Regions from separate parts of the Spirosoma pomorum genome, predicted to be linked through region 1. Evidence: riboswitches for the same ligand, from Rfam matches in the RefSeq annotation. Region 1 holds a riboswitch; the other holds the start of a gene.
The links. Region 1 has a riboswitch for cobalamin ahead of ACYVAD_RS23695 (carboxypeptidase-like regulatory domain-containing protein). Riboswitches for the same ligand answer to the same signal wherever they lie in the genome.

Region 1 (4,209 bases):
CTTGAATCCGTACAGCAGTGGCGCTACCGAGTAGGCCATCGCTTTGGCATTAATAATCAGAATGACGGGTATGTTCAACAGCTCGGCAATTGACGCACTGCTCCCCTGCATCCGGTCGGCCCCGTCGAATAATCCCATCACGCCCTCCGTGATCGCCACATCGGTACCGCTGGCGTACTGTTGATACGAGGCCGTTACGTGTTCAGGCGAGGCCATGAACAAATCCAGATTAGTGCTGGGTGGCACTCCACCAGGCGAATTGCCGTTAGTCACACCCACTGCCGTACTATGGTGCCGCGTATCAATATAGTCCGGACCACACTTGAACGGCTGTACCCGTAGTCCCTGGTTCGCGAGCGCCCGCAACAACCCCAGCGTTAGCGTGGTTTTGCCGGAGCCACTGGACGGAGCGGCCAGCAGAAACTGAGAAAAATCACTCTGATTTAACATTCGAAAACGGCTAAAGAAACTGGCCAAGCCGCTAGTTTCAACGATTTATACTATTTCCCTAGACCCGTAACGAGCCCCGGAACCCTCTGGCGGCATAGTACGAAGCAGCGCCATTATGATAGACGAAAACGGTATCGTAGCGCCGATCACAAAACAGGGCTCCGCCTAGTTGGCGGATAGCCGCTGGGGTCTGTATCCAGCTTGACGTTTTCAGGTCGAACTTACCGAGCTGCTGTAATTCCCGATATTGTTCTTCCGTGAGCAGGTCGATTCCCATAGCAGCGGCCATATCAACGGCGTTACTTTCCGGTCGGCTTTCTTTTCTCGATTCCAGTCCCTCCCGGTCGTAGCAAACACCTCGGCGGTCTTTGGGGCTCTCGGCTGAGCAATCGTAAAAAATGTACTCATCCGTTTCTTGATCATACCCAACAACATCGGGTTCTCCACCGGTTGCTTCCATGTCGTTAAGCGTCCATAGCTTTTCGGGATTGGCGTCCAGCTTTGCTTGCACGTCAATCCACTTGAGATCCTGATGACGGTTCTTGTTTTTCTCAAAACGTGCTTTTAATACGTTGAGCAGTTCGTTACGCTTTTCAGCCGATAGCTCCTTCTTGTCAACATTTGCCATGCTATACGTTTTGCTTATAAGTGTGGGAGTTTAAAATCGATTAGCACGATCGTCAAGTTTTAAATATACGAAGCTTTGTTGAAGCTAACCCGTTGCGGGTTTCACCTCGTTTCGTTTCGATGGGCCAATTGCTCTGGCTTTAAGGTTGTTATGGCAGTTGAGTTTGTGGCAACCTGGTTGCCTTTTCGCTTCTTCCCTTTTTTCGTCTTTCTCCGGGCTTTCCTACGTAGCCATTTCCACGTTAACACCAATCCCGTTGCGCTGACGGCCGTCCCGCCCAGCATGAGTACCCAGACGATGATATCCCAGAGTGGTCTTTTGTAAAGCAGAAGCCGAAAGTCCAGGCTGTGCAAACCATGATACAGCCAGCGCTCCAGCCGACTTCCTTTCTCGTATTTGTGAAATGCTCAAATCCGCCGTACGTATTGTTGGCCCGGACGCCAGTCGTGTTTCTCATGGCCTCCCCTAGATCATCAACGCCCCGCTGCTCGATCGTACGGCCCGATACAGAACTTGTCGTCACGGGAATATCCCGGATGGGCACCGCTAGTTTGTTGATAGTCGTAAACGCCGGTGTGCGAGCCGACGTAACGGTTACTTCCGAGAGTTCGCTGGTCCGGCTATTAAGCTGATAACGGAGTACCGTTGCAGCCTGTGCCGATACAGTTATATTCTGTTTGTGCGCTTCGTAGCCAACCCCGCTGACGGTCAGTGTGTACGTACAACGGGTACGCGTTTGATCGTAAACTGGCCCGCTTCGTCGGTTACAGCCCCGAAACCCGTTCCGTCCAGACGGATCGTAATGGCGGGTAATGGCTCACCCGTTTCGGCCTGAATCTGGCCGCGAATCGTACCCGTAGTCGACTGGGCCCAGCTGGCAGCACCTAAAAAAAGATTGAGAAGGATAACCGTTATGGCTAACAGCGAACGAATGGTGGAAAAATGGGCTGATTGATCACCAGGTCGCGGGTGATCAGCGTAGCGCGTGTGCATACCTTTTAACGAAAAAATAAGGAGTTAAAAGCGTCTGCCTGCAGTTCGGCATGCGAACGGGTACGTGCAATCGGACAAACGACGATGGGTGCTCGCGAGGAAAGTAGCACCAGCTTCTGCCGACAGGAACGGGTGTCTGCAGGAGAAATCGCCAATCTTGACCGTGCTTCAAACCGCGAAAGCATTGTCAGCAAGAAAAAAGGCAGGTCTCCTGACTTGTAACCTGGCGGCCGTCCTTCCCAGTCTGATCGACCAGTGAACATCACGCAGGCAGATTCCCGCGGGGCAGCCAGTTGGGGCGTTACTTACAGTTGCGCGACAGTTCGGGATTTGCACCGCATCGGCGGTCCGACCGATTCTCTATTAATCCGCCGTAAGGCAGAACCGTTTTCCTGTTGGTAAAATGGAAGTAGATACTTATTAGGGCAAAGGTACCCTAAAGTTTCTTACTTTTGAGACCGTTTTTAGGTGCGCTTCCGCCGTGAAGCGCTTAAAAGGGAATCCGTCGCGCTGTCCGTCAGCGTTAATCGGAGCAGTCCCCGCTGCTGTATAGTTCATACAACCATTTTGACAATCAGGCCACTGTTCCTCATCAGGAGTGGGAAGGCGTCAGAATCGAACGAGCCAGAAGACCTGCCCAGAAACGTCAGAACCGGTGTGCTTTCGGGACGAAAGGCAAACACGAAGTCAGATAGGGTGCGCCTGCCGACCGGCGAACACCCCTGCTTTTTGTACGCGCTTTTTACGGGTTTGCCACCACATCAACCTAACAAGCGCATGATCAACCCGCTACTTATCGACTCGTTGCTGCTGGGCGTACAGCACTCCTTCGAACCCGACCACATGGCCGCCGTGTCGGTGCTGGCATCCGAAAAAAACAAATCCGGTCGGATCGCTTCAGACAGGCATCATATGTGGCGTATCATCTGGCGTTCGTCGCACTGGGCGCTGGGCCATTCGTTCACCCTGATTCTGTTTGCCTGTCTGGTGCTGCTGGTCAAATCGGCCCTGTCGCTCAACATTGCAGAACAAGTCGAACTGGCGGTCGGACCTTTGATGATCTGGCTGGGCGTTGTTGCTATCCGGCGAAATCACCGGCAAACGCACGAACCCGTGCAACCAGCGCCATCTACTACGTTCAGTCGATCCTTCTGGGTCGGCATGGTACACGGCCTGGCCGGTACGGGTGGTGCCTGCACCGTAGCTCTGACGCTAGCCGCCAGCGATGCCGCTACGGCCGTCTGGATCATTGTCCTGCAAAGCGCGGGTATCATCGTCGCCATGACGCTCTACGGCTGCTTGCTGGCGTTTTCGCTCACTAAAGTGGTCGACCGGTGGCAAACGGCAGTTCGGGCCATCAACTATGCCGTTGGCATCTTCTCCATTGCGATCGGCGTGTACACGTTGTTCGACATTTTTCACTCGTAATCAATACCCATGAAACAACGCTACTACCCAGTAGTTGGTAGCCCAATCCAGCTAGTTACTTGCCTCGGCGTGATGCTTGGTGCATTAACTTCTTTACAGGCGCAATCGATCCCCGCCGACTCGCTCAGAAGCCGCGTCCTGGAAGAAACAACTGTTACAGCCACCCGCTCGGAAAACCGGCGCGACCGGGTTCCGCAACAAATTGACATCATTACCCGGCGCGACATCAACCAAACCCCAGCCGCCGACGTAACGGATCTGGTCAAGAAACTGGCGGCTGTCAATGTTATTCAATACCCTAATCTCTCTTCAGGGGTTGGCATCCGGGGATTTCGGCCGCAGTTCTCGGGTCTGAATCAGCGTACACTGCTGCTGATTGATGGTCGGCCCGCGGGGGCTACGAACCTGTCAACCATTGGGCTCAACAATGTGGAGCGGGTCGAGGTGTTGAAAGGGCCCGCGTCGGCGCTGTATGGTTCCCAGGCGATGGGTGGCGTTATCAACGTCATCACCCGACGCTCGACAGGAGCGCTACGGGGCAATGCCTTCGCTGAATACGGCTCCTTTCAGACGTATCAGGCGGGTGGAAATATCGGCGGCAGCCTGACCCGGCGACTCGACTTCGATGCCTCGGTCAACTATCTCAGACGGGCACAGGACTACCGGCTCGGCAAAGGCAATTTGTTCCGGGATTGGCTGAAGGGCGATCA
Region 2 (4,209 bases), on a different contig from region 1:
ACCCGTTGTGATTCCCGCCCGTGCGCCCTTACCCCCGGGTACACCCAACTATGTGACGCCCCACGGTCTTGATCTATTACGTGCTGAACTCACCGATTTAGAAACGGAACGCGCTCATTTACAGGCCGCCAGCGTTGACGATCAGAACGAACGTAGTCGGCAACTCGCCTTGCTCAATGGGCGTATTGCAAACTTGAACCAACGTATTTCCAGCAGTAAAGTGGTCAATACCCATGAACAAGATAGTGTTCGCTTTGGGGCTACGGTTAGTCTGGCGATACAATCGGGAAAGCTGGCCGGTACAAAACGGCGTTTCACAATCGTTGGTGTCGATGAAGCCAATGCCGATAAGGAGTTAATCGCTTTCACGGCTCCTTTGGCTCGCGCCTTGCAGGGAAAGCGGGTAGGAGAAACGGTTAGCTGGCCACCTTTACAGGGCCAGCAGGTAATGGAAATTGTGGCTATCAGCTACGAGGCTGCCTGACCTGTTCGTTTAATTCACTAAAAAGTCAATAAATAAAGCGAGTCAGGGGTGTACTAATCGACCACATGTAGCGGTTGGTGCGCCCCTGACTCGTTTCAATATCTCTTTACAAACTTACTCTTACCCCAATATTCGCCGTGCGTTGCCGGGTATTGTAGCCGTATACGTCCGTATACTGCCTGTCGAGCAGATTTTGCACGTCGGCGTACAGGCGTACGTGATTCAGCCGATATTCGGCGTAAAGATCGAAAGTGCTGTAAGGGGCCAACGTTACGTTCTCGCTGGTAAACGTGGCCGAGTTGTAGAACCGGTCAGTGCGGCTGCCCACCGAACGTAAAGAGGCACTGGCGAAGAGCGCCGGCGTGATCTGATAACCGGCCGTAACGTTGACGAGCACTTTGGGGCGACGAAACAGGTTGTTATAGGTCGTGTCCCGACCCGCGGCCTGGGTCGTCACCCGACCGTCGAGCAGCGTGAGATTACCAGTCAGGGCTAATTGCCCCAGTTGCGCCTGTCCTTCAAACTCCCAGCCGTGGTCGTGCTGCCGGTCAAAGTTGATGTACTGGCTCGTGTACGGCGGTACCGATAGCGACTGGAAGAAAATAACGTCACGCACCCGACGATCGAAATACAGGGCTCGCACCCAGGCGTTCTTCGACTTGGTGAATACCTGAACCCCAGCTTCAATAGACTGACTACGTTCTGGTTTCAGCGCCCGGTTGCCGTACGGTGAGAAGATCTGATAGAGCGACGGAGCCCGGAAACCCGAAGCCAGATTGGCAAATACCTTGATTTGGTCCCGAATCAGATACGATGGGTTGAACGAATACGTAAAGGCGTTGCCGTAGACCGAATGGTGGTTATAGCGCCCACCCAGTTCGACCGATAATCCTTTTTGTGTACGCCAGACGCCGGATGCGTAGAAACTCAACTGACCCGTGCGGGCCGTATCAGCACCCAGCGGAGGAGCTTCATACAGGCCGTAGCTGCTGACCGATCGATACGTCTGATCCGTGTTGGCGAAGCGGTAGTCGGCACCGGTTAGTAGTTCGATGTTTTTGCGGATAGTTAACGTGTGGTACAACTCCGCAAAATGCGTCAGGCCGCTGTATTCGCTGTAACTGTATTTATCAAAAGCGTTTGGCTCGACCGATGTTGAATCGTCTTTGTAGACCCGCCGACTGCCGCTGATGCCATAGTTGGCTACTAGTTTACCGCGCTGGTGACTCCATTCCAGCCCCGCCGATCCAAAGCTGAACCGGTTGTTGGACGTATAATCTTTTTCGTCACCGAAAGCTCCGGCGTCGAGGTCCGTCTGGTAGGCCGTGGTCAGTCCGCGCAGCTTCAGCGTCAGGCGCGGATTGAGCGTTATCGCGATGTTACCAAGCAGAGCGTTTTGCCGGTAGCCGTCTTTATCGAACGTACCCGTGTTTTCGCGATCCGTAGCCGCCGAGAAGCCCGTCGATGACAGCCGCGTGTATTGCAGATTATACGAAACTTTATTCGTCGCACCACTCAGGCCAATGCCCCCCCGGAACGTATTGTACGTACCATACTGCGCCGTTGCCGACACCTGTAGTGGCCGTTTGCCAACACCGTTACGGGTAGAGATCGAAATAACACCGGCAACGGCATCAGAACCATAGGCTGTCGACTGAGCACCTTTCAGAATCTCGATTCGTTCGCATTCGCCCACGGTAATGAGGTTCAGGTCAAACGCATTAACCGTCCCCGATGGGTCATAAACCGGTACGCCGTCCAGCAGAATCAACGTATTGCCCACGGCAGCACCCCGTAGGTACACATCCTGGTTCGAACCCAGCGGCCCCTGTGCGCCTACAATCATCAAACCCGCCTGACGCGTCAGTAACTGGCTGACGGTCTGGGTAGCGTAACGTTGCAGCACTGAGTCAGGGAGGACCGTCACGACCTTGCCGGTCTGCGATTGTTTCTGGGGGAATTTGTTGGCCGTGACCACGACTTCGTCGAGTGTTCTGGCATCCTGAGCCAGGGTAGGTACGGCGGTACCGAGAGCAACCGATCCTAGCAGGGCGGTTGCGAACAGGCGCGGAGTTGTGCGCATGAAGAAAATAAAAAAAGTGAATACCCGTCGCTGTTAATCGCCATCCTCCGTAACGACAAACAACTCACGACCAGCGGCAGGTCTCCTGACTTAGCTCACCGATTCAGGTCTTCCCGTTGCGCCGGAGCGGAACAGTGACCAAAGCAGCAATGAATCGGCTGTCTTAAAAACGAAGCAGTACAGTTGCGGGGACAGTCCCGGTTTTGGTCCGAAAAGACCACCGAAGTTCCCTATTAAGCCAGTATCGTCGGCACTGGGGCCGATGACGGGCACCGCTAATCCGGGGCGAAGGTACGGAACGAATCGGTGAAGTAGGGACAATACACAAAAGCGCCCGGCAGAAAATCCGCCGGGCGCTCCGCTTAAACAATTCAGAATAGCTACTTATTTACCGTTCAAATCAGCCACTGAGTTGCTGTCTGTTTCGTAAAGCTGGTTGAACAGGAACTTGAACGTTCCCTGCGCCTGCGCCCGGAAGGTAATTTCCGGACCAAATGCGTACAGCTTGCCCGCGCCAACCGGTGCCATAAAAGCAGCTACGCCGTCTTTCAGGTAGGCTTGTCCCCAGGCCCAGCCGCTACGTAGTGGTTTGCTGCTATCGAACCAGGCCAGTGGTTTTACTTTACCGGTAGCGATGGCATCGGGAGCGATGTTAAACACGGGGCTGGCATCGAAATAAACATCCGTCTTGGTTGGCAGTCCCCAGGTTGCCTGCTGCGTCGAATCGATGTTCACGCGTAGCACGCTGCCTGGAATGTAGTATTTCTCGCCGGGCAGTGAGCGTTCCTGCCCTGAGCTGGTTACTTCGGTCAGGGCATTCTTGACGGGCAGACCCAGGTGATAAGCCAGGTTGGTGCTGCTGCCAATGGTAATAATATCGCCACCGGCTTCCAGGAATTTCTTCAACTCCGGAACCGACTTCTCGTGGGTGATCCGGCCCGTGTGGGTACGGTACTCAGCGGGAAGTTCGTCGTTTTTCGGTATCCGTGGCGCATAGTTCCGGTAGGGATCGTTGTCCTCACCCGTATACTGCGGAATGGCGCGGGTTACGAATACGATCGCATCGTACTTCTTCCGCAGGTTACCGGCGTCAACTTCCTGACTGTAAATTACTTTCATTGGGAAGTGGTACTGCTCCATAATCCAGCGAACCCAGCCCGACGGCATCGAGCCACCGTAGGTATCCCAGAGGGCGATCCGCATCGGGCTTACTTTGGCCAGCGAGCCCGTTGGTCGTTTGGCGATGCTCGTTACGTCGATACCCAGACTTTTGGCTGATTTATCCAGCAAGGTCTTGGCTTTGTCCGAAGCGGGAACGAAGAACGTACCGGGCGCTACTGCCGATTTGCCGCTACCACCCGTCGGGACGCGAAATACATCAACGCCACCCGCCAGCAGATCGTTGACGGCGATAAACGAGTTGTTCGACTGAGCACTCAGTAAGTAACCGGCTCCTGAAGTAGCGGCCATGCGGCCCTCCGGCGATTGAAGCTGACCGTAAGGAAGGGTCTTGAAGGGTCCTTTGAAATCCTCCAGCACCCGGTCGAACTGAACGTTCATTAAGTAAGCTAGTGTCCAGCCAGCCGCGTCATACGGACGAACCGGTGGGCCACCCGGATACTGGAAGTCGTTCGGGTGATCC

Region 2: linked by a shared signal. The riboswitch ahead of ACYVAD_RS16525 (TonB-dependent receptor plug domain-containing protein) and the one ahead of ACYVAD_RS23695 (carboxypeptidase-like regulatory domain-containing protein) in region 1 are both predicted to bind cobalamin.

Annotation. Positions count from the first base shown of each region.
Region 1 is NZ_BAAHBP010000038.1:60,678-64,886, reverse strand. It holds gene ACYVAD_RS23720 (cobyrinate a,c-diamide synthase) at 1-450, opposite strand, end outside; gene ACYVAD_RS23715 (DUF4256 domain-containing protein) at 509-1,078, opposite strand; gene ACYVAD_RS23710 (hypothetical protein) at 1,229-1,402, shown strand; gene ACYVAD_RS23705 (hypothetical protein) at 1,320-1,571, opposite strand; gene ACYVAD_RS23700 (hypothetical protein) at 1,477-1,710, shown strand; gene ACYVAD_RS23695 (carboxypeptidase-like regulatory domain-containing protein) at 1,787-2,071, opposite strand; cobalamin riboswitch at 2,256-2,475, opposite strand; cobalamin riboswitch at 2,521-2,726, shown strand; gene ACYVAD_RS23690 (hypothetical protein) at 2,849-3,499, shown strand; gene ACYVAD_RS23685 (TonB-dependent receptor plug domain-containing protein) at 3,509-4,209, shown strand, end outside.
Region 2 is NZ_BAAHBP010000027.1:249,571-253,779, forward strand. It holds gene ACYVAD_RS16520 (GreA/GreB family elongation factor) at 1-484, shown strand, start outside; gene ACYVAD_RS16525 (TonB-dependent receptor plug domain-containing protein) at 591-2,567, opposite strand; cobalamin riboswitch at 2,626-2,859, opposite strand; gene ACYVAD_RS16530 (M14 family metallopeptidase) at 2,952-4,209, opposite strand, start outside.